Regions from separate parts of the Alicyclobacillus tolerans genome, predicted to be linked through region 4. Evidence: riboswitches for the same ligand, from Rfam matches in the RefSeq annotation. Region 4 holds a riboswitch; each other region holds the start of a gene.
The links. Region 4 has a riboswitch for cyclic di-AMP ahead of ACOJUR_RS05185 (C40 family peptidase). Riboswitches for the same ligand answer to the same signal wherever they lie in the genome.

Region 1 (5,312 bases), 1.2 Mb from region 4:
GGGAGTGTATATCCCAAAATCGTTTCAATGGCAAGATGAAGATGAAATTTCAGAGTTTATAACTCGTCATTCCTTTGCCTTACTTATAACTTCAGAGGACAATCATCCTCTTTGCACACATCTACCCATGTACTATGACAAAGATAAACAAATGCTGCTTGCGCATATGGCCAAAGCCAACTCTCAATGGAGAGCAATGGATGGTAGCCCTTGTTTATGTATCTTTTCTGGCCCGCATGCATTCATTTCACCGGAATGGTATGATCTTCCTCAATCGGTACCAACTTGGAACTATGTGGCTGTACATATTCAAGGAACCTGTCGGTTGGTTAAAGACGAAATCGAGTTAGAAGAAATTCTTGAAAAACTGATATATGCATATGAACCACATTCAAAACTTCCTATGGATTCTAAGCAGCATTATTATCAACAAATGATGAAAGCTATTGTAGGTTTTAAAGTTGAGATTGATTTAGTTGAAGGTTGCAAAAAATTGAGTCAGAATAAACCTTTAGCTGTTCAACAACGTGTAATTGAACAATTACAGGCGAAAAATGATTGGAATGACGTCCAAGTTGCTCGCTGGATGCAGAAAAATATTGTTCAAAAATAAAATCAATCTTCTTCAAATGACAGTGGGAAGGAATATCCTTATTATACGCGAAAGCCTATCCGTGTGTATGGATAGGCTCGCTAAGAATTATTTTCTAAACCAAAGGTTTTCCTTGCTTACTTCATTTGGCCGGATAATTGACTTTCTGCATATGCGACCAAACGTTTGGTGATTTCCCCACCTACGGAGCCGTTTTGACGTGAAGTCGTTTCTGCTCCGAGATTAACACCAAACTCATTTGCAATCTCCCATTTCATCTGATCCAGGGCACGGCTTGGTACGAGTTTTTCGTTGTTGTTTGCCATTTTCAGTTCCCCTTTCAAAAATGATTTTGGACTGCAAAGTTATTATGTGAGAAGTTTAGTTTTCTATACACAGATTAAAAAATCGAAGGGTGACAGATTTGATTCGATTGCGCGGACATCATCTTTTATGCATGCTTGGCTTTCGAGGAATGGGTTATTCAAAAGAATTCGTGGAGCATATGAAGAATGTTTATAACCAATTGAGAATAGAGCCACAAACAGAAGTACTTATTGTCACGGGACCAGATGAATTGTGTCATTATTTTCCTGATAATCAATGTTATCATTGTGAAGATAAAAATGTTGCAGATCGCGATCAACAGATTCTAGTTAAATTAGGATTACACTCTGGTCAAAAACTGGCTTGGCAGTCAGTTGAAAGTAGAATTCGTCAGCATATGCATCCTTCGGATATAGCCGTACTTTGTAGTACGTGCAGTTGGCGCTCCTATGGAGTTTGTGAAGAAGGAGTTCAAAGAATTAAGGAAGGTTATTCATTATTACCACTCCCGAAAAAGTCAGTTTGAAATCTGATTTTTTCATTTTTTAAGCATTCCAATCTTCAACGATTAATCATATGTTGAGCCGTTAATCGAAGTCGTTCTAACATAAATTCCTGAACAGAATGGTCTATCCCAATTTGATTGAGTGACTCTTCCATACAACGTATCCATTCGCTCGCATGAGCTTGAGTAATAGGATGTGCAAGATGTTTGGCTCTTAACATTGGATGACCATACATATTTGTATAAAGCGAAGGCCCTCCAAAAAATTGAGTCAAAAACATCAATTGCTTATCACGCACAGGTTTTATGTCTTCTGGAAATAGAGGACGTAGGAGTTCATTTTTTTGGACTTTTGTATAAAATATGTCAACCAGATTGGCTATTGTATTTTGACCGCCAATCGCTTCATAAATAGATTTAACTTCCATACTCCAATAAGCCTCCTGCTTTTTCATTCAACCGTATATAATTTTGCTGCAGTATGCAAATTATTGGTGAAACAAGACATAAAGCAATCCATTGATGTGCGAATTTTGATCCAGTCAGTATTCCTACAAAAATGAAAAGAGAGATTGAGAAAATACTGGTCAAGTTTAGGGGTTTTTTCGTATAATGGGTCTACATGATGAGAAAGATTGGTTAAAACTGGGGGAGACGGGAGGCAATCCATGCAATTGTGTGATTTAAGCTTGAGATATGTGGCTGGATTACTTACCGAACTTGAAAATAAACGTTTTGAGCGCCATTTACAGAATTGTGAAAAATGTCGGCAAGAAGTTGAAGAATATGTATCTTACCGTAATCTCATGATTCAAGAAAACAAGAATCAGCAAATTACAGAAACAGACACGCTACTTACTCATGCTAAAGTGTATGTATTTCCTCAACGGCACTTACAAAATCAATCTCGAATGGGTAAAATATTTGGTTTAAAAGCTCGTTCCTTTTTTATAAAAGTACCCCAATCTATTGCGGCTTTAATGGTAATTGCTGTTGCTTTCTTTTCATTTTGGGCACATCTGCCAGCCCATCAAGTGGTCGTCAAAGCTGAGGGAATTGTAACTCGAGAAGTACCTCATTCCGTAACGGTGAAATTTGATTCAGTTTTGAGTAAAGCTCATGAATTAGAAAATCGTTTGGAAAACTATAGACTTCTTTCTAACTATTTTGCAATGAAATTATGACAAAGTGTTTGTTAGCATAAAGTCCGAACCAAAAAACAGCCGAATCCTATTTAGGGTACGGGGGATACAATTTGGGGTGAATGCGCCAACGCGCATGGGCGACCTCCGTCCTAACCCGTCAACTAACCTCGGAGGCAAGGGGAGGACTTTATGAAAATAAAAGCAGCCTTATTGGCTTTAACATCCATTGCAGTATTTTTGCCTGCTACCAGTCAAATTGCAATGGCAAAAACTTATCATCGTACACCCATTTATTCGTTTTCCAGCAATAGCTACGTCAAATCTCAATTGGCGTATAACGGTCAACTACCTCCAGGAGTCACTTATCAGCCATCTGTTCAACCGTTAGCTGGAATTCACGCGACACCAGAAGAGAAGTTTCAAGCTATATTGACAGTAGCAGAAAGTAAGTTAGGTACTCCCTATCGATGGGGGCATAACGAAGATAGAGGTCAGTATGGCTTTGACTGCTCTAATTTTACAGCCTATGTTTATCATCATGCGCTCGGCTATGTTATGAGTGGAGCTTCGCAAGTACAATATCACGATGTAGGTTGGCAGGTACCTATTTCGGATATGCAACCTGGTGATTTGGTTATTTTTAACCATGGTGGTCATGTTGCGATTTATATTGGAAATGGTCAGATGATTGAAGAAGGCGGCGGTTTGGGTAAAGTAGGTATTGCACCTTTACATCCTGGAACGTATTGGTACAATCACATCACTACTGTCAAACGTATGTTTTAAAAGTGAAACTTTCTATAGGGCTTGTTCCTCTCGTCATCTTTAGATGACTTTAATATGTTGCCTTATGGATAAACAGGTTTTTTCTTTCTCCTGTTTACATTTGGCAGAACATATTACAGGGGGACAAGCCCTTTTTTTTATTCATGACTCCACAAGTTCTTCATAACCATCGGACAAATACTTCAACACCTAGAAGGCCACTTTTATTAATCTATGACGGAGAATAGGAATCGGGTGAAAGTGGTGTTTATCGATTGCTCAAAACTACTCAATCCAAATGGTTAACATTATCTACAGCCGCTGTAGGAGCCATCTATGCTGCAGGTTTTTTCTATACGGAACCGACAGTTCAGGCATTAAATCCACAGATCTTAGATCAAAAAAATGCAAGTGAGTCCAACAAGGTATTCCATCAAATGGGAAAAGAACATCACGAGACTAGGTCATTCCACAAAGCATTATCATCAACAACAACTTCTGCAAATCATCAAACATCAAATTCAGACAAGTCTCAACATAAGAGCGATAGCAGTTCTCTTTATAAGGACGGTATTTACCAAGGAGTGGGCACGAACGCTTATGGTAGCGTCGGTGTTTCTGTAACGATACAGAATGGAAAAATCACTCAAGTGCAGATCACTCAATGTACCACTCATTATCCACAATCCGTTATTGATCCGGTTTTACCAAACGAAGTTGAAGCTAAGCAGACGTGGCAAATTGATATTGTCTCTGGAGCCACAGCAAGTACTCAAGATTTTGCTATGGCTGTCTATCAGGCTTTGCAAGCTGCAAAGGCTTAAATGGAGGAATTTATCCTGAGCAAAGAACTTCAACTCTATCATCATCAAGTGCTTGCTTTAGGTACAAAAGTTGATTTTTGGGTTTCCATAGAGGGTAATTCATCTGAAGATGTTAGAAAAAATTTGCAACAAGCAATTTCAGTTTTCAACATCGTAGAGGAAACCTGCAGTCGTTTTCTTGAACACAGTGTGTTACGACGTCTTTCACAACAAATTGGTGAGGATGTTCAAGTACCTGTTCTATTATTCGAGGTTATCCAATTCAGTTTAGAATTGGCCAAGATGACTCATGGACGATTTGACCCGACCATAGGTGGATGGCTAGAGAAGGGTGGTTTTGTCACAAATTATTTGACAGGAAACAAATTGGATTTATGCGAAAACATAGATTTTAATGCTTCCTATCGTGATGTAAAGCTTGATGTGGAGAAAAAAACCGTTCGCTTAATGAAACCGCTCCTCTTGGATGTGGGAGCTACCGCAAAAGGGCTAGCACTTGATTTGGTAGTTCATTGTTTTTCTGAATATCCAGGATTTTGTATCAATGCTGGTGGAGATGTGATCGCCAGAGGTATACAACCTAATGGTGAGCCGTGGAAGATTTCTATTCGCAATCCGTTTTCTCCAGAAAAGAAAATAGGATATTTACTTTTTTCCGATGCTATGTCTGTATGCACTTCTGGAGGCTATGAACGTCTTAGTCCCGTTATTAAGGGAGAACATCACATCATCTCTGGAGTAGATAAACAATCTCCTCACCATGTAGCAAGCGCTACAGTTATGGCTCCAAATGCTATGTTGGCAGATGGTTTTTCCACGGTGATGATGCTCCTGTCCCCTCAAGAAGGATTCCTTCGTCTGGAAGAGGCAGGTATTGAGGGATTACTTGTTTTATCTGACGGAAGTGTGCAAATGTCTAAAAAAATGGAGGACTATTGGCATTGCGAAAAAACAAACGTGTTCCAAAACGAAAACAACAAGTAAATTTGCATTCATTAAAAAAATATATGTCTACTCCTAAAGGGACTTTAATGGTCATTCTACTCCTGTTATCTGTTAGTAACTTTTTAGCGAGTGGCTCATTGACGGGAATTTTTCATATACTGATTGCTATCGTTTTTGCAGTTTTTATCGATGGCATTGTAGCCATATGG
Region 2 (5,312 bases), 990 kb from region 4:
AACAAGAAAAATCATGAACGGATCTCCTTTTCAGACGGAAGTGATGAGAAACGTCTCATCAATAGATTAAGGAATTCCAAACTGTTCAGCAAATCTCTCATTGTCCTTCCTGTTTTGAAACAAAAAACTGCCCCTGCAGGGACAGTTTTTTGTTCTGAATTTGTAAAAATTGTTAAATTACGCAACCGGTGTTGTGGTGCAGGTAGTTACCGAATAGGGCACGAGCAGGATAAAGAGCACAAAGATGATGAGAAATACTACAGCCCAGCGAGTATATCCTCCAAATACTCCGTACATCTAAGAGCACCTCCCTTGAGCGGTTTCTGCTCTTACAGTACGTAGCAGTCCAGATTTATGCCATGGACATTCGCCCGATTGACAAACATCTGGTTAGGAGTTAGGAATGACCTGGCGAGCAAAAACTAAAGCATGCCCAAACCAAGTCGAATACAGTGGAACTTGGACTACTTTTCCGTATCCCCCACCTTCTTCAATGAGCATTCCGTTACCTTCATAAATCCCCACATGTCCTCCACCTGTCGGGTTATTGGCTGTTCGGAAGAAAAGCAAATCTCCTTCACGAATTTGCGACAGTGGAACAGGTGTTCCTACATGATAACGTTGATATACGGACGACGATGAAAAGCGGATGCCAAGAGCAGTCCGATAAACCCAAGCCGTAAAATTTGAGCAGTCAAAACCTACACCAGGAACCTGATGCCCCCACCAATAAGGGACACCCAGTTGGGTACGGGCTACAGCAATCACTTTGTTAGCCTCTATTTTCCACTCTGGCAAAGATGACGAAGGAGAGGTTGCAGAACTCAATCCATTTGTGTTTACAGTCGTATTTGCTGAAAGATCCGATGATGCAGTGTTTGTTGAAGAAGGAGCAACTGTTTGAGTACTATCGGTTGTTACCAGATGGACAAACCTGCTACTCGTGGTCAAAAAAACATCTTGACCTTGCCAATCAACCTCATACCAGTAGTTGTTATATTTTTTTACCAACGGTGCTTGCTCCGATAATTCTAATTTACCTACCACAGGAGAATAGATAGATGGTGAGCGAAACATGTCTACCCAACCGTGATTCGTCTCTACATATTCGCTGGAATTGGACGACAGATTTGCAGCCCAAACTTCGTTTGGCTGAACAAAGGCGAGAACTGTTGATGCAGCTGCCAAGACGCCAGCGCCTTGCCAAAACCATTTGGCAAATCTGTTGTTTTTCACAAAATGCACCTCTTTTTTATTTTATTATTTAAAATTTTCTGTTATATAAGTTTAGCAAATAAAATATAAACTTTTTAAAAATCTAACCAGTGATGGCTTTCTACAAAATCATCACTGTGCAAAAATAAACGGCCCAATTTGTTCAATGGTTGGTTGATCCCAGACCCAACTGTTAGAAGCGGTTTTGGATGGATTATAAAAAACATACGCATTAGGTACTAGATTTTCATGGTTGTCCAACACATCTTCGGCAGCGGTCCAAGCGCTAGCCACAGGAGTCTGATAGATAAAACCGTTCGTGGTACAAGTAAACTGCGCATAACCGTTCGTTTTCTGGAATATTACCCCATAAGCAGTGTTTGGGTAATCTGGATTTTGCATACGATTCCAGACAACATCCCCCACTGCAATTTGAGCATTGAGCGGGGTACCCTGAGCTTCAGCAGAAATTAAATGGGCTAACCAATATAGATTACTATTGTACGTAGCCTCTGAATCATCAGCATTTGCGGTTGGAGATGAACTTGAATTTATTTGGTTGGTGTTGGCCACAATAGAAGAAGATGTACGGCTTGAGACTGGCAAATTCAGTACTGTGCCAATCAACATATCGCGCGGAGTGACCTGAGGATTAGCTGCTTCCAATGAAGCTAGAGAGATATGGTAGGCTTGAGAAATTTTCCATAATGTATCGCCTGCTTGTACGGTGTACGTTGACATCGTATCTGCATGGGCAACCGTCATATGTGTGGCCGCAAAAAAAGATACTGCTACGACCGGAGCAGCGATTTGCAAAGTTCGCTTCTTTAAAAATTGTTTTTTCAACATAATGTGTAAACGACTCCCTCTCGAGAATTGCCTCCGAGGTTAGCTGTCGGGTTCAGGCGATCGAGTACGCCTGTCCAAATTTGGATTCACCCCTAGAAGGCGATCGGGCAATTGCATCATTCCCGCACCTTCATACTGAAAATCCCCCGTACGCTGCTATCAGCGATTCGGCTTGAAGCAGAAGATTACTAACAAGCTAACATAAAAAATTATTGAATTCATTCTAAAATAATTTACTTGATTACCATTTTTTATATAAACATTATCATTTTTCTACCTCATTGACTGATTTCATCATGATTTTTCCATGTTAGTTTCCATCGAATGGAAGTATCGCTCAACCACATGCCTAGCAAAATGAAAAAAGCTCCGAACCATGTGAAGAAACCTAACTTCTGCTGATCTAAAAGCCAAGCCACAAGAGCAGCGAATACCGGTTCTAACGTAAAAATAACTGCAGATTGAGAAGCGCTCAAATAACGTTGAGCAACATTTTGAATCCAATAAGCAATAGAGGTACCCATAATGCCGTTGACAAGCAGAGAAATAACCACTTTGGGCTGCAACCAATTTGCCAGATTCCATACTGAATGAGGGTAGACCAAAAAGGAGTATATTGAAAAACAAATTGACATGGTTGCAATTTCAACAAAAGCCAGATAGAGAGGTGAGATGAAAGGGGCTGCCTTTTCTACCATGACGATTTGTAACGCCATAAACAACGCACAAAATAAACCTTCCAGGATGCCAGGTTGCATATGAATTAATCCTGGTCCACAAAGTAGATATAAACCGCCTGCTGCGAACCATGTTCCCACCCAGACACGGACACCCATTCTCTTTTTTTTCTGAATAACCGAACTGATAAACGGTACCATGACCACTGAAAGTCCTGTCAAAAAGCCACTTGTTGCGGGTGAAGTAGTCTCTAGTCCAAAAGTTTGCAAGGCATAACCAAGCATTAATACCAGACCAATTCCTGCACCTATCCACGTCGATTGCCAATTCATTTGTTTTCGCAGGTCACGTTTCCAAAACACGAAGGGCAGCATACAAAAACTAGCTAATAGAAAGCGGATCGCCAAAAGTGGCAGGGCAGGTACATCCGAAAGTGCTGATTTCGTTAAAGTAAATGTTACTCCCCAAACCAATGTAACTAGGATTAAAGAAATCAAAGCTATAGGTTTATTCATATGTATTGTGCCTCTTTTCCCAAACGAGAACTGCAAACCTAAAGATACGGTAAAAACTCTGTCATGAAAAGAGAGGCTGGTGCATAGTCTGAATGACAAACCAGCCAATCCAATTCATTATTTTTCGATAGGGGTGAGCAATTGCTTAAGCCAGGTATGATGCCGGTAACCATTTCAGCTCTGATTGCCTCGCTGATTGCCGATGGAGCTACTACATTGGTTCCTGCTTCTCATCAGGAAACTACTACCCTGTTTCCGAAAGCGAATTCAATTTATATCAATAATGAAAATTCTAATTTACAGGCGCAAAATAAATCACAATGGCTAAAAATTAGATTACAAAAAAAAGAAAACTCTAAAAAATCGTTCATGACAAGTCTTCATACAGACCATCGGTTTATGCAAAAACATGTGGTAACCACCATCAGCAAACGAAGATTACCATTTGAAACCTTTATAGAAAAAACAACTCGTTTGCCAGTAGGTCAATACCACGTCTTGCACTCTGGCGAAGAAGGCATTGCTGAGATTAAACAGGTGCGCGTTTTTTTAGATGGTCGTATGTTGCAACAGGCCGAACACGTTCAAACCATCCGCCCCCCAACTCCCCGTGTTCTCTTAGAAGGGATTGCTCCAGTTTTACCACCTATTCAATCCCAAACTTACAATCAATCTAATCCTGAAAGTACGCTCAGTACGAGAAGCAGCAATAATTTGCAAAGTGCCGAAACTTTAACGGTGGTTGCTACGGCATACGTTGCAGGCGGAATTACTGCAACAGGAAGACCTGCTGAACCAGGCGTTATCGCGGTCGATCCGTCTGTCATCCCCCTCGGTTCGGTGGTCTATATCCCTGGATTTGGAGACTTAATTGCTGCCGATACGGGAGGCGCTATTCAGGGAGATCGAATAGACATCTGTATGGCTACCGAACAAGAGGCGTTGGATTTTGGTAGAAGGACACTCACACTGTACGTGCTGAAGCCTGGTTCAGCATCCTAAGTTCAAATCCCTCACCGTAAATTTAGCAGATGATATATGAGTAACGCCGGCTCGAAGGGAGCCGGCTACCATGAGGAAAAGTTGGTGCTTCATACAAAAGCAGAACTTACCACCACCAAGCCCATGGCCAAAATGCAGCTATAGCAAGCCAGGGCAAGAAAAAGAATGGCCACCATGCTTCTTCAACGTCTTCCTGCGATCCGTTCTTGCGGGTTAAGACTTCGTATTGTGCTTGCTCTTGACAATTGGCTGGCTGCCATTGACCACGCAAAGGGCGCAGGTAGATTCCATCGTTAGTGACGGAATGCAGGATACCGTGATGGATGGCTCCATTATGAGTGCGAACAACTACACGCTGCCCCACATATGGTGTGACATGCGCACGAGTCACCATGTCTACTCTCCTCCTATAGAGTGAATTTCCACAAAACTGGTTTGTGGTCATCTACACTCTACGCGAAGGAAGGATTTGGACATCACGATATTCGTCCACATGGACGAGCGGAACTTGGCATATTTATAGATAAATTGTGTCATCCATCATGTCAAATGTGCTATTGATCTAAAATTCATTCCACCCCAGCAACGAGAGAGAAACAATTTACCAACCCATTCTTTCCCGCAAATTAATAATTTGTGCTATATGGTGTCTGTTATGCCAAGAATAAACACCGAGCGCTTTATTTAGGTCCCACACCCCACTTACAGGATGGACAAAAGTACGTGTAAAATCTTTATCAGACATATTTTTGAGTAAAATGGACCAACGTTCATGAATCAATGTAAACAACTGCAACGATGAAGCAATGGGCACATGAACGTCAGGAAGTTCTGCCCATAAGTTTTCTTTGACCGCCATGATTTGTGGATTATCTTCGGTTAAAGCGCTCTTAAATCTTGCATACACTAACATATCGTTTTCAGCCAAATGATGGACAATTTGTCGAATCGTCCAGCCTCCATCACGATAGGGTATGTCCAACTGTTCTCCTGATAATCCTTCAACAGCATGATTCAGTTTGGAAGGTGCTTCAACAATATCTTGAATCCACT
Region 3 (5,312 bases), 460 kb from region 4:
CAAAGACATTGGGCGAATCTGGATTGGTGGGGCTTGTTCTGTTTGCTGGTATGCAACTTTCCCTTCTTTATGAGCTGTATAAAAAAGTTGCCAAAGCAGCTTGGGGACGAGATAAGTTTTTAGCTATTGGAGGATTTGCAGGTATTTTAGCGGTTGTGATTCATAATTTCACAGAAAATGTATGGGAATACAATCCCATGACAGCTCTGTATTTTGCTTTTTTAACTCTCTTACTGATTTGGGGATATGGGCGGTTTGGCAAGGAGGTGCAAGATGGACAAAACATTGAAGCGTAGTCGTCGATGGCTTTGGATTGTCTATCTGCTTTGGGCGCTGTTTGTCAATGCTATGAATCTTTGGGTTGTTAAACCATTGGTTGAAGATTTTGCTTTGCTTGGCGTACTGGCTGTCATCGTGATTATTGTGCTCTGGCTGACAACTATTCGCATCCAATCGCGCAAAAAATGGATTACTTTCACGCTGTTTGCTCTTTTGCTTGGTCAAGGAATTTCAAGCGTATCCTTTTATCCTACAGGGTTGCGTGTGCTTTTTACTGTCATCATGCTTCTGGGATTGTGTATTTTGGCTATATGGTTTACGAAAGCAGGTTGGAAGACCGTACTGGTTTCTGCGGCTGCAATTTTGCTGGTGAATCTATGGCTTCCCTACAGTGAATGGCCGTTTTTGACACATTTTAAGATCGTAAAATATGGAAAAATGAGTTTGATTCCTGGAGATATTCCTGCATTGCCTTGGTCGACCATTTCAACTCCGCAAGGACCTGCACTTGTCACTTTCAATCGTGTATTACCTAGCAATGCAGAACTTAGTGATTTAGCTAGTCAAGCTACAAGTAAGCCTGACTCTCTGTATAATCTTTTACAGACCGCTCAACACGAGTATGAGTTAATGGAAATACTTTCGGATCACGGCAAAGCAGTAGTTAAACCGCTACCGTTGAGTGATTTAGCTCAAGTTTCACTTTGGAATTTGGTGGCGCCTACATTCCCCTTGTCAGTTTCACATTGGAAGATTGTCAATCAACATGCCATTATGTATTTGACGGCTCCAGTTTCACCTGCCAGCGCCGCAGCATTAGGTTTAGAACCAGCCAGTTATTCAGGCAATTTTCTGGCTTTGGCTGCACAAACCTGGGAGCAAGATCAAGAGCAATGGAATCAATTATTATCTGACGCAAATGTTACACCTGCAAATCCACCCTTGCAGATTCAAGGAGGACTTTTGACCGGAAGTTGGCAAGGTCATACAGTGCAAGTTCCAGTCAAAACGCAAATTATTCTTGGTGAAGGCTCATTTACTCGACCAGGCGCCAATCAGGTATTGCTCGAAGGAGCCAATTTACTGCAAATTGTCAGTTTAACTCAAAATAAAGTAGTAGCTAGCTTCCATGCTTCGTTGACACAATCACTACCGCATGATATTGTGATTGGTCCGCTTACCAAGGGTGGACCAGATGCTATTTTTGTCAACGCTCAAAGAGCCTATATTTTGTCGGTCAATAGTGCAGGACAGTTTCGTACAGTATATGAGGCTCCCCTTGGTTCCTCGTTGCGTTTTGAAGCTGTATTACCTTCTGTTGGAAATCGAGCACCTGAAATTATCACGGATGATCCAAGTGCGATGAGAGACGTGCCAACTCGATATTTCTCTTCTTATCTATATCGAGATCATCAACTTTATCGAAATTGGCGTGTATATCGAACCAACGTTGTCAATGTAGAGCCTGTTCATTGGCAACCAGGTAAGGTTGATTTAGCTCTTTCAATATACGGAACGGGTGAATATTTAATCATTCAACGTTCGTATACGCCAGTACTCCCAGTCTCTATTGGTATTTTTATAATCATTGGTCTCATTGGCTGGGGACTGCGCTTGAATGACAGAAGAAAGCGGGTGAAAGCAGATGAAGTCCAATAAGCTATGGATTGTAGCTGCATTGCTTGGTTGTTTTGGACTGGTTGGATGTTCGCCAAAACCTCTGACCACCTTAAATCAAGTGCCACCCATTTCTTTAGCGAAAACGGATGCTGAAGCATGGCCCATCATTCAGACGGCTATTCACAAGGGGCTTCAACTTCATCAATATCAAATTAAGGCTAGTGTTAATTTAGTTGATAATTCTATAAATCCATCATTTACCGTCTATGGTTCAGTTGAAAAACCAAATGAAGTTTCGTTAGGTGTACATGAGGGAGACACGAATATTCAATTTTTTCAGCAAGGGCAGTCCGCATTCTCGTTTGTCAATGGTCACTGGACACCTTCTGATCCTTTGCCAAGCCCCGATGTATTTCAAACGTATGCTAAAGTGCTAGAAGGTGTAGAGAAGATGGGAACGCCTGTGTATCTGCAGCCTCAACAATATGTGGTAGACGAGTATTGCTGGGTGTTCACCATGATTGTCCCTGGTGTGGATGTGGAAAAATTAGCCACATGGGATGCGGGAGAAGTGTTTCCAGCCAGTTCGCATGTTTTAATGACGGTCATGGTCGGAAAACGCAGTGGTCAAATTCGTGAAGTAGAAACGAGTTCGGTGGGTTCTATATCGGAAGTGGGACCTATACAAATTTCTACAGACACCATTCTGTTTAACCTGAATAAAAAATACGCCAAGGTAAACATTCCTTTGTCACTTGTAAAACAATTCAAAGATTAGAGTTTATATCATTTCAGATATGCTCATCAGTTGGCAAAACAAGCAAAGAGGCATATAATAAAGTATGCCGTCGCTGAATTCCTAAGAGAAGCGGAGAACCCAATCACAGGGGTGAATCATCAGTCTTTCACTGATGTAGGGAATGCCTGCTCCCGAACCCGTCAGCTAACTCCGTAAGCGTTGCGGGCAGTTTTACAATGGTGGCGAGTAATCGTCAATTGTAACTTTTAAGAAATGCTTCTTTTTAGGAATGCCGCGATGGACTTTTCCATCGGGGAGTTGGTAAGCATGAACAAACATGCAGAGCTCCCACAGTGGGAGCGAGATATGGAGATTTTGCATCATTTGAGGAAGATGCGTTCCTCGCAGCAAGCACGGAATTCAGTCTCTAAAATGCTGGACGAAGACAAAAAGCTAAAAGTAAAGTTTTCTACTCGCACGTCTCCATCTTAATACATGCATTTTGAACAGGTAGTCGTACGACTACCTGTTCTATTGTACCATTTTATATTAGGTGAAATTTTTAAAAAATTGACCTTGATGAATTTATATGGTATATTATCGCGCGTGATCTCGACGGTCCGCTGCTTGCAAACAAGCATGAACGTCGAAGGTAAGGGAGGAAAATCCTAGATGAATTTACTTCAAGAAGTAGCGCGGGAACAATTACGTACAGATATTCCTAGTTTCCGCCCGGGAGACACGTTGCGTGTGCACGTGAAAGTTCGTGAAGGTCAGCGTGAGCGTATTCAGGTTTTTGAAGGCGTGGTCATTCGGCGTCGTGGTTCAGCCATCAGTGCTACCTATACTGTGCGCAAAATATCTTATGGTGTTGGTGTAGAAAGAACATTTCCATTACACTCTCCAAAGGTAGAAAAGATTGAAGTTATGCGTCGCGGTAAAGTTCGTCGAGCGAAGTTGTACTATTTGCGTGGATTGTCTGGCAAGGCTGCACGCATTAAAGAAATTCGCTAGTTTAAGCCGTACGCTGATTTGCGTTAGTAAAAGTAAATGCGTTAAGAAAGGGCCGGGTGGCCCTTTCTTAGTTTTAGTATTTCAGTATACGTTTCATCTGTGGTAGTTTATCGGATCTGATTTCAACAGAAAATTATATGTGATGGAAGTGAAAAGATATTGCAAACGATTCAGTGGTTTCCTGGACATATGGCCAAAGCACGTCGGGAAATTCAAGCTTCCATAAAAATGGTTGATGCAATTATTGAGTTAGTCGATGCGAGATTGCCAATGGCCAGTTCCAACCCTTTGCTGAAAGATTTAATTGGAGCACGGCCACGCTTGCTTGTGATGACTCGCAAGGATCTGGCAGATGAAAGCCAAACGAAGCAATGGTTGCAGAAATTTGAACATCAAGGTATTTCAGCTATAGCTGTCGATGCGCAAACGGGTAGTCAAGTACAGCGGATTATTCCTGCTTTAGAAATGGCAGCTAAGGCTAAACGCGAACGGGAAGCGCGTCGGGGCATGCGACCACGTCCTCTGCGTACTATGGTGGTGGGTATACCCAATGTGGGCAAATCATCGTTAATCAATAGATTGGCTAAACGTTCTGCTGTAAAAACAGGTGATCGTCCGGGAATTACAAAAGCCCAGCAGTGGGTACGTATAGGTAGCATTGAATTGCTGGATACCCCTGGAGTGCTTTGGCCCAAAATAGATTCCCCTGAAGATGGGTATCTCTTGGCTATGAGTGGGGCTATAAAACCAGAAATTTTAGATCATGTAGATTTGGCGTTACATGCACTACAATTCTTAATTCGATATTACCCGCATCTGGTTGAAGAACGATGGCAAATTGAAGCGCGCTCCTATGCTTCATATTCTCTCGATGAACCTGAAGGAGCGGAAGCGTTTTTAGATTTGTTTGAAAAAATGACCCGTATGAAAGGCATGTTAATGTCTGGTGCGCGTCCGGATTTAGAACGTATGGCAGAGTCTCTACTTCGTGAGCTGCAGACGGGTAAACTGGGCAGAGTGTCTTTTGAATGGGTACACGGGGAAGAATAGAGTGCTGAGTAGAATGAATCAGCCATTAACGGATAGATTATTATTGATGATCTCGATAGAATAAGCAGTGTCTTTTCAATGTTAAACGGTTGCTAAGTTGATATGGCAAAATTGCTTTTTATTGAAAGGATAAAGTTTGAAAATCAAAGGTGGTGTACATGCTGGTTCGTTCTTGGCAAATGGAACGTTGGCTTGTAGGTTCAAAACAAGTTTTACTTGCAGGAGTAGACGAAGTAGGTAGGGGGTGTTTAGCGGGGCCTGTTGTTGCAGCAGCTGTTATTTTTTCTCCAGATGTTCCAATAGCAGAACTTCAGAGTATCACAGATTCGAAAAAGTTGACCGCCAAAAAAAGAGAGGTTTTACTGGAGAAAATTCAGGAAATTGCTCTCGATATTTCAGTAGGGGCGGCTAGTGTACAAGAAATTGACCATTTGAATATACGTCAAGCTAGTTTATTAGCTATGCAACGGGCTGTTCAAGGGTTAAAATGGACACCAGACTGGGTATTGGTAGATGGAAATGATAGTTTACAAAACAGAGTGAACTCACTAACTCTGTCCGTTATTAAAGGGGATATACGATGCTTATCCATTGGTGCCGCTTCTATTGT
Region 4 (5,312 bases):
AAGGCGAGGGTCGCGGGTTCGAATCCCGTCTTCCGCTCCAAAAGCAGTCGCGGCAAGCAGGATTCTCACCCAAGGGTTCCCCCCTTCGGGGACTAGCGTGGACTGTCGCCCACGCGTCGGAATCCCGTCTTCCGCTCCAAAAGAATAATGCTCGTTATGACTCCCTACAGCTTCTTGGACTCAGGAAGCTGTTTTTTATTTCTCTCCCATAATGATCCATATATGCCTAGTGTCTGTTTTCCATTTTGCAGACAATTGAGTTAGAATTATGACTAGGTCATAAAAAAGAATAGGATTCATAGGATGAAGTAGTGCAAATGATTGGGGGAAGTATGAGTGCACGACCGTAATGTAACGTATGATGTGGTCGTGGTGGGCGGTGGCTCGGCAGGAGTAGCGGCAGCGGTAGGCGCAGCGCGAATGGGTGCATCCACTTTGCTTCTGGAGAAAAATCCTTACTTTGGCGGTGCCGCGACGCATAGTTCCGTGTTAACCTATTGTGGTTTCTTTGCTCAGCAAGATCCTCTATTGCAAGTCGTAGGTGGAGTAGGAAATGAATTGCTTGAACGGCTGCGTAGATATGGCGTATATCGGGAGCCTTATCGCAATCCTCGCACTGGAAACGTTATAGTTCCACTCGATAGTGAATTAACGAAATTGGCATTGGACGATCTCGTTCTTCAACATCGTGTGACGCCCTTACTACATTGTCAGGTGATTGAAGTGGAGCGCAGTGGAGACTGCGTATCAACGGTCATTGGCTACGATCATGCGGGAAAATTGAGGATATCAGCGCAGGCGTTTGTCGACGCAAGTGGTGATGCTGACTTGTCAGCCTTGTCCGGAGCAGAAGTTGTTCAGGGTAGTCCGGAAGGCATGGTACAAGCAAGTACATTGGTGATGCGTATTGGTGGAGTCCATCCATCAGTTTCGCTGGACAAGTCCATATTCGAGCAAGCTATTCAGAAGGCCAAGCAAGAAGGTTATCATCATTTAAGTAAAGAGCGTGGTATGCTTTTGCGTCTGCCTAAGTCTGGGGATGTTTTGGCGATGTTTGCGGATGAGGACGTGGATGCCTTGCAATCTGCTCAATTGACCAAAGCAGAAATTTCTGCAAGAAAACAGGCGTGGGAGTATATGGACGTCTTCTGCAAGTATATCCCAGGATTTGAGAACGCTTATTTAGTGCAAACAGGTCCAGCTATGGGAGTGCGTGAAACCAGACACGTACTTGGCAATTACATACTTTCCGGTGAAGATGTTGTGAACGGTATTCGACATGATGATGCAGTAGCACGGGGTGGCTGGCCCATTGAGATTCATCGACCGGGAAAACCAGCGGAATATCTTTCCATTAAGAATCAAGCATACTACGACATACCTTTGCGTTCACTCACCGTACGTGGTTTCAAAAATCTTTGGTGTGCCGGCCGAATTATTTCTTGTGATGCATTAGCTTTTGCATCTGTTCGAGTCATGGGTACTGCATTTGCCACTGGCCATGCTGCCGGAGTAGCAGCTGCCTATTACGCGGCTACAAAGAAGTATGATGTCACTGCTATTCGTCAGGAACTGATTCAGCAGGGAGCTTTGATATAATCCCGTTGAGGCTAGCAAGCTAGAAAGACTATCTGCAGAACTTCAGAAAATGGGGGAATTCGCTGTGCGCAAAGCTAAAGTATACGTGCCTGATACGGTAGCTGTAGAAGCGATTGACATGCTGCGGCAAGATTTTGAAGTTGTCTATACCCCCAAAGAAAATGCTGTTACGCCTTTGTCTGAATTGCTGGAACGATTGCAAGATGTGGATGGCCTGCTTGTATATCCACGCGTTCCGATTGACAAGAATTTATTGGATCAAGCACCAAATTTAAGAGTAGTAAGCAACATAGCTGTAGGGTATGACAATTTCGACTTATCGGAAATGGCGAAACAGAAAGTGGTTGGCACCCATACTCCTGATGTTCTGACTGAAACTACAGCAGATTTAGCCTTTGGCTTACTTCTCGCCGCAGCAAGACGCATACCTGAGGCGGATGCTTTCGTCAAATCTGGGCAATGGCATGCTAACGTTCCGAATTTGCTGGCGGGTACAGATGTGTATGGGAGGATAATAGGAATTGTAGGCATGGGACGAATCGGCACCGCTGTAGCACGCCGAGCGTTGGGTTTTGGTATGCGCGTTCTGTATTACAATCGGAGACGCCGGTCAGATATTGAGAACACCATGCATGTGCACTATGTTCATTTAGCCCATCTTTTGCAGACGAGTGATTTTGTAGTTGTATTGACCCCACTGACTGAAGAAACGGTTCATTTGATTGGTCGATCACAGTTAGAGCAAATGAAACCAAACGCATATTTGATTAATGTAGCCCGAGGGAAAGTAGTAGATGAACAGGCTTTGATTTTCGCTTTACAAAATGGTTGGATTCGCGGAGCAGGTCTTGATGTTTATGAGAACGAACCCTTGCCATCAAATCATCCATTTTTACATATGAACCAAGTTGTCACTTTACCTCACATCGGGAGTTCGACAGTGGAAACACGCAAAGCAATGGCACTATTGGCAGCAGAAAATTTACGCTGCGCCTTGCTTGGCGAAAAGCCACCGCACATGGTTAATCCTGAAGTATGGGATGGTAAATAGTCACTGTCCAACAGCGATCAATCCAACTTCTTGATGGCTCTTTCTTCTTGTCCAATCAAGGCAAGTCTATTTAAATAGAAAAAAATTTTCATGAGGTGGCTAATTTATGGTAAAAAGGATTGACCAACCAAGCGATATTTCGGTATACTTCCGCCAGACGTCGACATAAAACGCCGAACCCTCTTGGCGTCGGGGGACGGGGGACATTCTTTTTTGGGGCGAATCCTAAAGAGCTGAATATTCTATTTTTTCTATGCTTTTTTGGTAGGGCGCTCACAAGCTGCGGCCCGAGCCCGTCAACTAACCTCGTAGGTGCACAGGGAGCTTAAGTGTGAAAAAAACAGTTAAATTTGCGCTGTCTTTTGCTGCGTTTGCAGCCATGAACACATCTGTCGTTTTTGCCGCCACCACATCTTTCACAGTTCAACCCGGAGATTCCCTCTACCTTATTGCTCAACGCTATCACACATCTGTTGCCAGCTTGAAAACTTTAAATCATCTCAGTGGAGACCTGATCTTTCCTGGTCAGCATTTGGAAGTAGAGACCAGTGATGTTGCTGGCGACTTGCAACCTGCAACAGTTTCTACACAAGTGGTAACCGTTCAACCCGGACAGAGTCTTTGGTCCATCAGTCAAGCGCATGGTGTTAGCCTCAGTCAGCTTGAGCAATGGAATCACCTCACCAACAATTCCATCTTGCATGTAGGAGAAAAAATTCAATTAAACGGCCCATCTTCATCTTATGCTACGGATAATCTCAGTGCTCGTAGTGGTGGACCCATGTCGACCAACTTGTCAGAGGCCGTATTAGGAGAAGAGATTGCCCAGTACGCCAGGCAGTATGTCGGCTACCCTTATGTGTATGGTGGAATGAGTCCCAGTGGCTTTGATTGCTCTGGTTTTGTCAAGTTTGTCTATGCGCATTTTGGTATCTATGTTGATAGAACCAGCTATGGACAATTTGCAGAGGGTGTACATATTTCTGAATCTGACTTGCAACCGGGCGATTTGGTGTTTTTTGACACGGACGGACATGGACCTTCCCATGTGGGCATTTATTTAGGTGACGGTGAATTCATCAGCGCACAAACTCCAACTTCAGGTGTTCAAATCGCTTCGCTTTACAATGAGTATTATTGGGCTCCCCATTATATTGGTGCTACAAGAATATACTAATCTAATGGTCTTGAAATGTGATTGAAATTGGCTGTATTTGATTTGAAAAAAGGGTTCGGAGTGCATCGTTTGTGAATGCACTCCTTATTTATGCATGGACAACTCCTTTTATGCTAGGCATAAACCGTTTCAGGCTTTTGGCAACAAGTCATACCATACTGTGAAATGTGCCGAGAAGGAGGTTGTCAATCATGGGTGTATTTGGTGGATACACACAGTGGGCAGTCGTATTTCTCATTATCTTTGTTTTGTTCTTCTTGCTTGTCCCAACTGTCAAAGCAGCAGGTTGTGGCTGTGGCTGCGGTGGAGCCTGCGGTGCACTGTATTAAGTGTAAAACTAGCGCCGGCGGGAGAAGACAGGGTTGTCTCTCCCGATTTTTGTTTGGAAACGTTGGTTGTGACAGGAAAATGTCAAAACAAAGCGAATCGATAACATGCGTCAGTAAAATGTTGATTACATAGCGGACTTAATGGAGAAAGAGCAAAAAAATATCGCATTCATCTTTTGATATTGATTTTATGTAGGGAGGTTTGCCAACTTGGTTTCTTATCAAGTTCCTCAATGTCGTGAATGTAAATCTCCGCTAACAGTCGTTGAGCACCATATTCATGAATATATGCGTCAAATACGCCCGAGTGGCAAAGCGGACAAGCCATTTAAAGGGTCTTTTCGTCATTATACGAATGAAATTTTAAAGTGTGAAAAATGTGGACAACGTTATTTGGCTAGAAGAGATGAACTAGGGCGCTTTTTAAGAGGGAAAAAAATAACTCGACCCATTGGAGCGCTAAAGCTTTGAATACTTGCTAAAGTTAGCAGTGCATGGTATGACCTGCGGTTTGGCAATCTAAATGAAAATCGTGCTGATTTTGCAGTGAGGAAAAAAGTGACATGGATTGATATAATCGGTCAGTGCGTAAATTGAGTGCAGAGAGGATGAAGTCACTGTGCAAGTTGGCCTAATTGGTCTCGGCAAAATGGGACATAATCTCGGATTAAATTTGATGGATCACGGTCATGAAGTCATAGCCTACGATATTAGCCAGGATGCAAGACGTACTTTTGAACAATCTGGTGGTCAAACGAAAGAAACCATTGCCGATTTGGTACTTTCTCTCAACCAACCACGCGTTATATGGGTTATGGTGCCGGCGGGAAAAATTGTCGATGAAGTGCTTGAGCAAGTGGTTGTTCATTTAGATGCTGAGGATATCGTTATCGATGGAGGTAATTCACATTACCAAGACACCTTGCGTCGAGCGAAAAATTTATTCTCTAAAGACATATACTTTTTTGATGTGGGAACTTCGGGGGGCACTTCGGGTGCGCGCCATGGAGCCTGTTATATGATAGGCGGCGATAAAGAGAAATTTGCACAGATTGAACCTCTTTTTCGCGATACGGCAGTGGACGAAGGCTATTTGTACACGGGCAAAGTCGGAAGTGGACACTACAGTAAAATGGTGCACAACGGAATTGAATAT

Region 1: linked by a shared signal. The riboswitch ahead of ACOJUR_RS11225 (C40 family peptidase) and the one ahead of ACOJUR_RS05185 (C40 family peptidase) in region 4 are both predicted to bind cyclic di-AMP.
Region 2: linked by a shared signal. The riboswitch ahead of ACOJUR_RS10190 (cell wall hydrolase) and the one ahead of ACOJUR_RS05185 (C40 family peptidase) in region 4 are both predicted to bind cyclic di-AMP.
Region 3: linked by a shared signal. The riboswitch ahead of rplS (50S ribosomal protein L19) and the one ahead of ACOJUR_RS05185 (C40 family peptidase) in region 4 are both predicted to bind cyclic di-AMP.

Annotation. Positions count from the first base shown of each region.
Region 1 is NZ_JBMGNK010000002.1:2,217,551-2,222,862, reverse strand. It holds gene ACOJUR_RS11250 (FMN-binding negative transcriptional regulator) at 5-613, shown strand; gene ACOJUR_RS11245 (alpha/beta-type small acid-soluble spore protein) at 730-918, opposite strand; gene ACOJUR_RS11240 (DUF1284 domain-containing protein) at 1,008-1,445, shown strand; gene ACOJUR_RS11235 (globin domain-containing protein) at 1,481-1,852, opposite strand; gene ACOJUR_RS11230 (anti-sigma factor family protein) at 2,093-2,608, shown strand; cyclic di-AMP (ydaO/yuaA leader) riboswitch at 2,636-2,757, shown strand; gene ACOJUR_RS11225 (C40 family peptidase) at 2,759-3,355, shown strand; gene ACOJUR_RS11220 (FMN-binding protein) at 3,610-4,158, shown strand; gene ACOJUR_RS11215 (FAD:protein FMN transferase) at 4,159-5,142, shown strand; gene ACOJUR_RS11210 (RnfABCDGE type electron transport complex subunit D) at 5,100-5,312, shown strand, end outside.
Region 2 is NZ_JBMGNK010000002.1:2,026,030-2,031,341, forward strand. It holds gene ACOJUR_RS10180 (DNA-3-methyladenine glycosylase family protein) at 1-15, opposite strand, end outside; gene ACOJUR_RS10185 (C40 family peptidase) at 391-1,236, opposite strand; gene ACOJUR_RS10190 (cell wall hydrolase) at 1,348-2,064, opposite strand; cyclic di-AMP (ydaO/yuaA leader) riboswitch at 2,077-2,247, opposite strand; gene ACOJUR_RS10195 (DMT family transporter) at 2,343-3,257, opposite strand; gene ACOJUR_RS10200 (G5 and 3D domain-containing protein) at 3,399-4,259, shown strand; gene ACOJUR_RS10205 (LSm family protein) at 4,366-4,653, opposite strand; gene ACOJUR_RS10210 (YfiT family bacillithiol transferase) at 4,861-5,312, opposite strand, start outside.
Region 3 is NZ_JBMGNK010000002.1:1,498,568-1,503,879, forward strand. It holds gene ACOJUR_RS07375 (O-antigen ligase family protein) at 1-296, shown strand, start outside; gene ACOJUR_RS07380 (hypothetical protein) at 274-1,938, shown strand; gene ACOJUR_RS07385 (hypothetical protein) at 1,925-2,677, shown strand; cyclic di-AMP (ydaO/yuaA leader) riboswitch at 2,739-2,872, shown strand; gene rplS (50S ribosomal protein L19) at 3,311-3,652, shown strand; gene ylqF (ribosome biogenesis GTPase YlqF) at 3,812-4,702, shown strand; gene ACOJUR_RS07400 (ribonuclease HII) at 4,861-5,312, shown strand, end outside.
Region 4 is NZ_JBMGNK010000002.1:1,039,532-1,044,843, forward strand. It holds tRNA gene ACOJUR_RS05170 (tRNA-Gly) at 1-40, shown strand, start outside; gene ACOJUR_RS05175 (FAD-dependent oxidoreductase) at 337-1,599, shown strand; gene ACOJUR_RS05180 (2-hydroxyacid dehydrogenase) at 1,664-2,650, shown strand; cyclic di-AMP (ydaO/yuaA leader) riboswitch at 2,812-2,979, shown strand; gene ACOJUR_RS05185 (C40 family peptidase) at 2,982-3,827, shown strand; gene ACOJUR_RS05190 (hypothetical protein) at 4,019-4,156, shown strand; gene ACOJUR_RS05195 (hypothetical protein) at 4,367-4,627, shown strand; gene gnd (phosphogluconate dehydrogenase (NAD(+)-dependent, decarboxylating)) at 4,776-5,312, shown strand, end outside.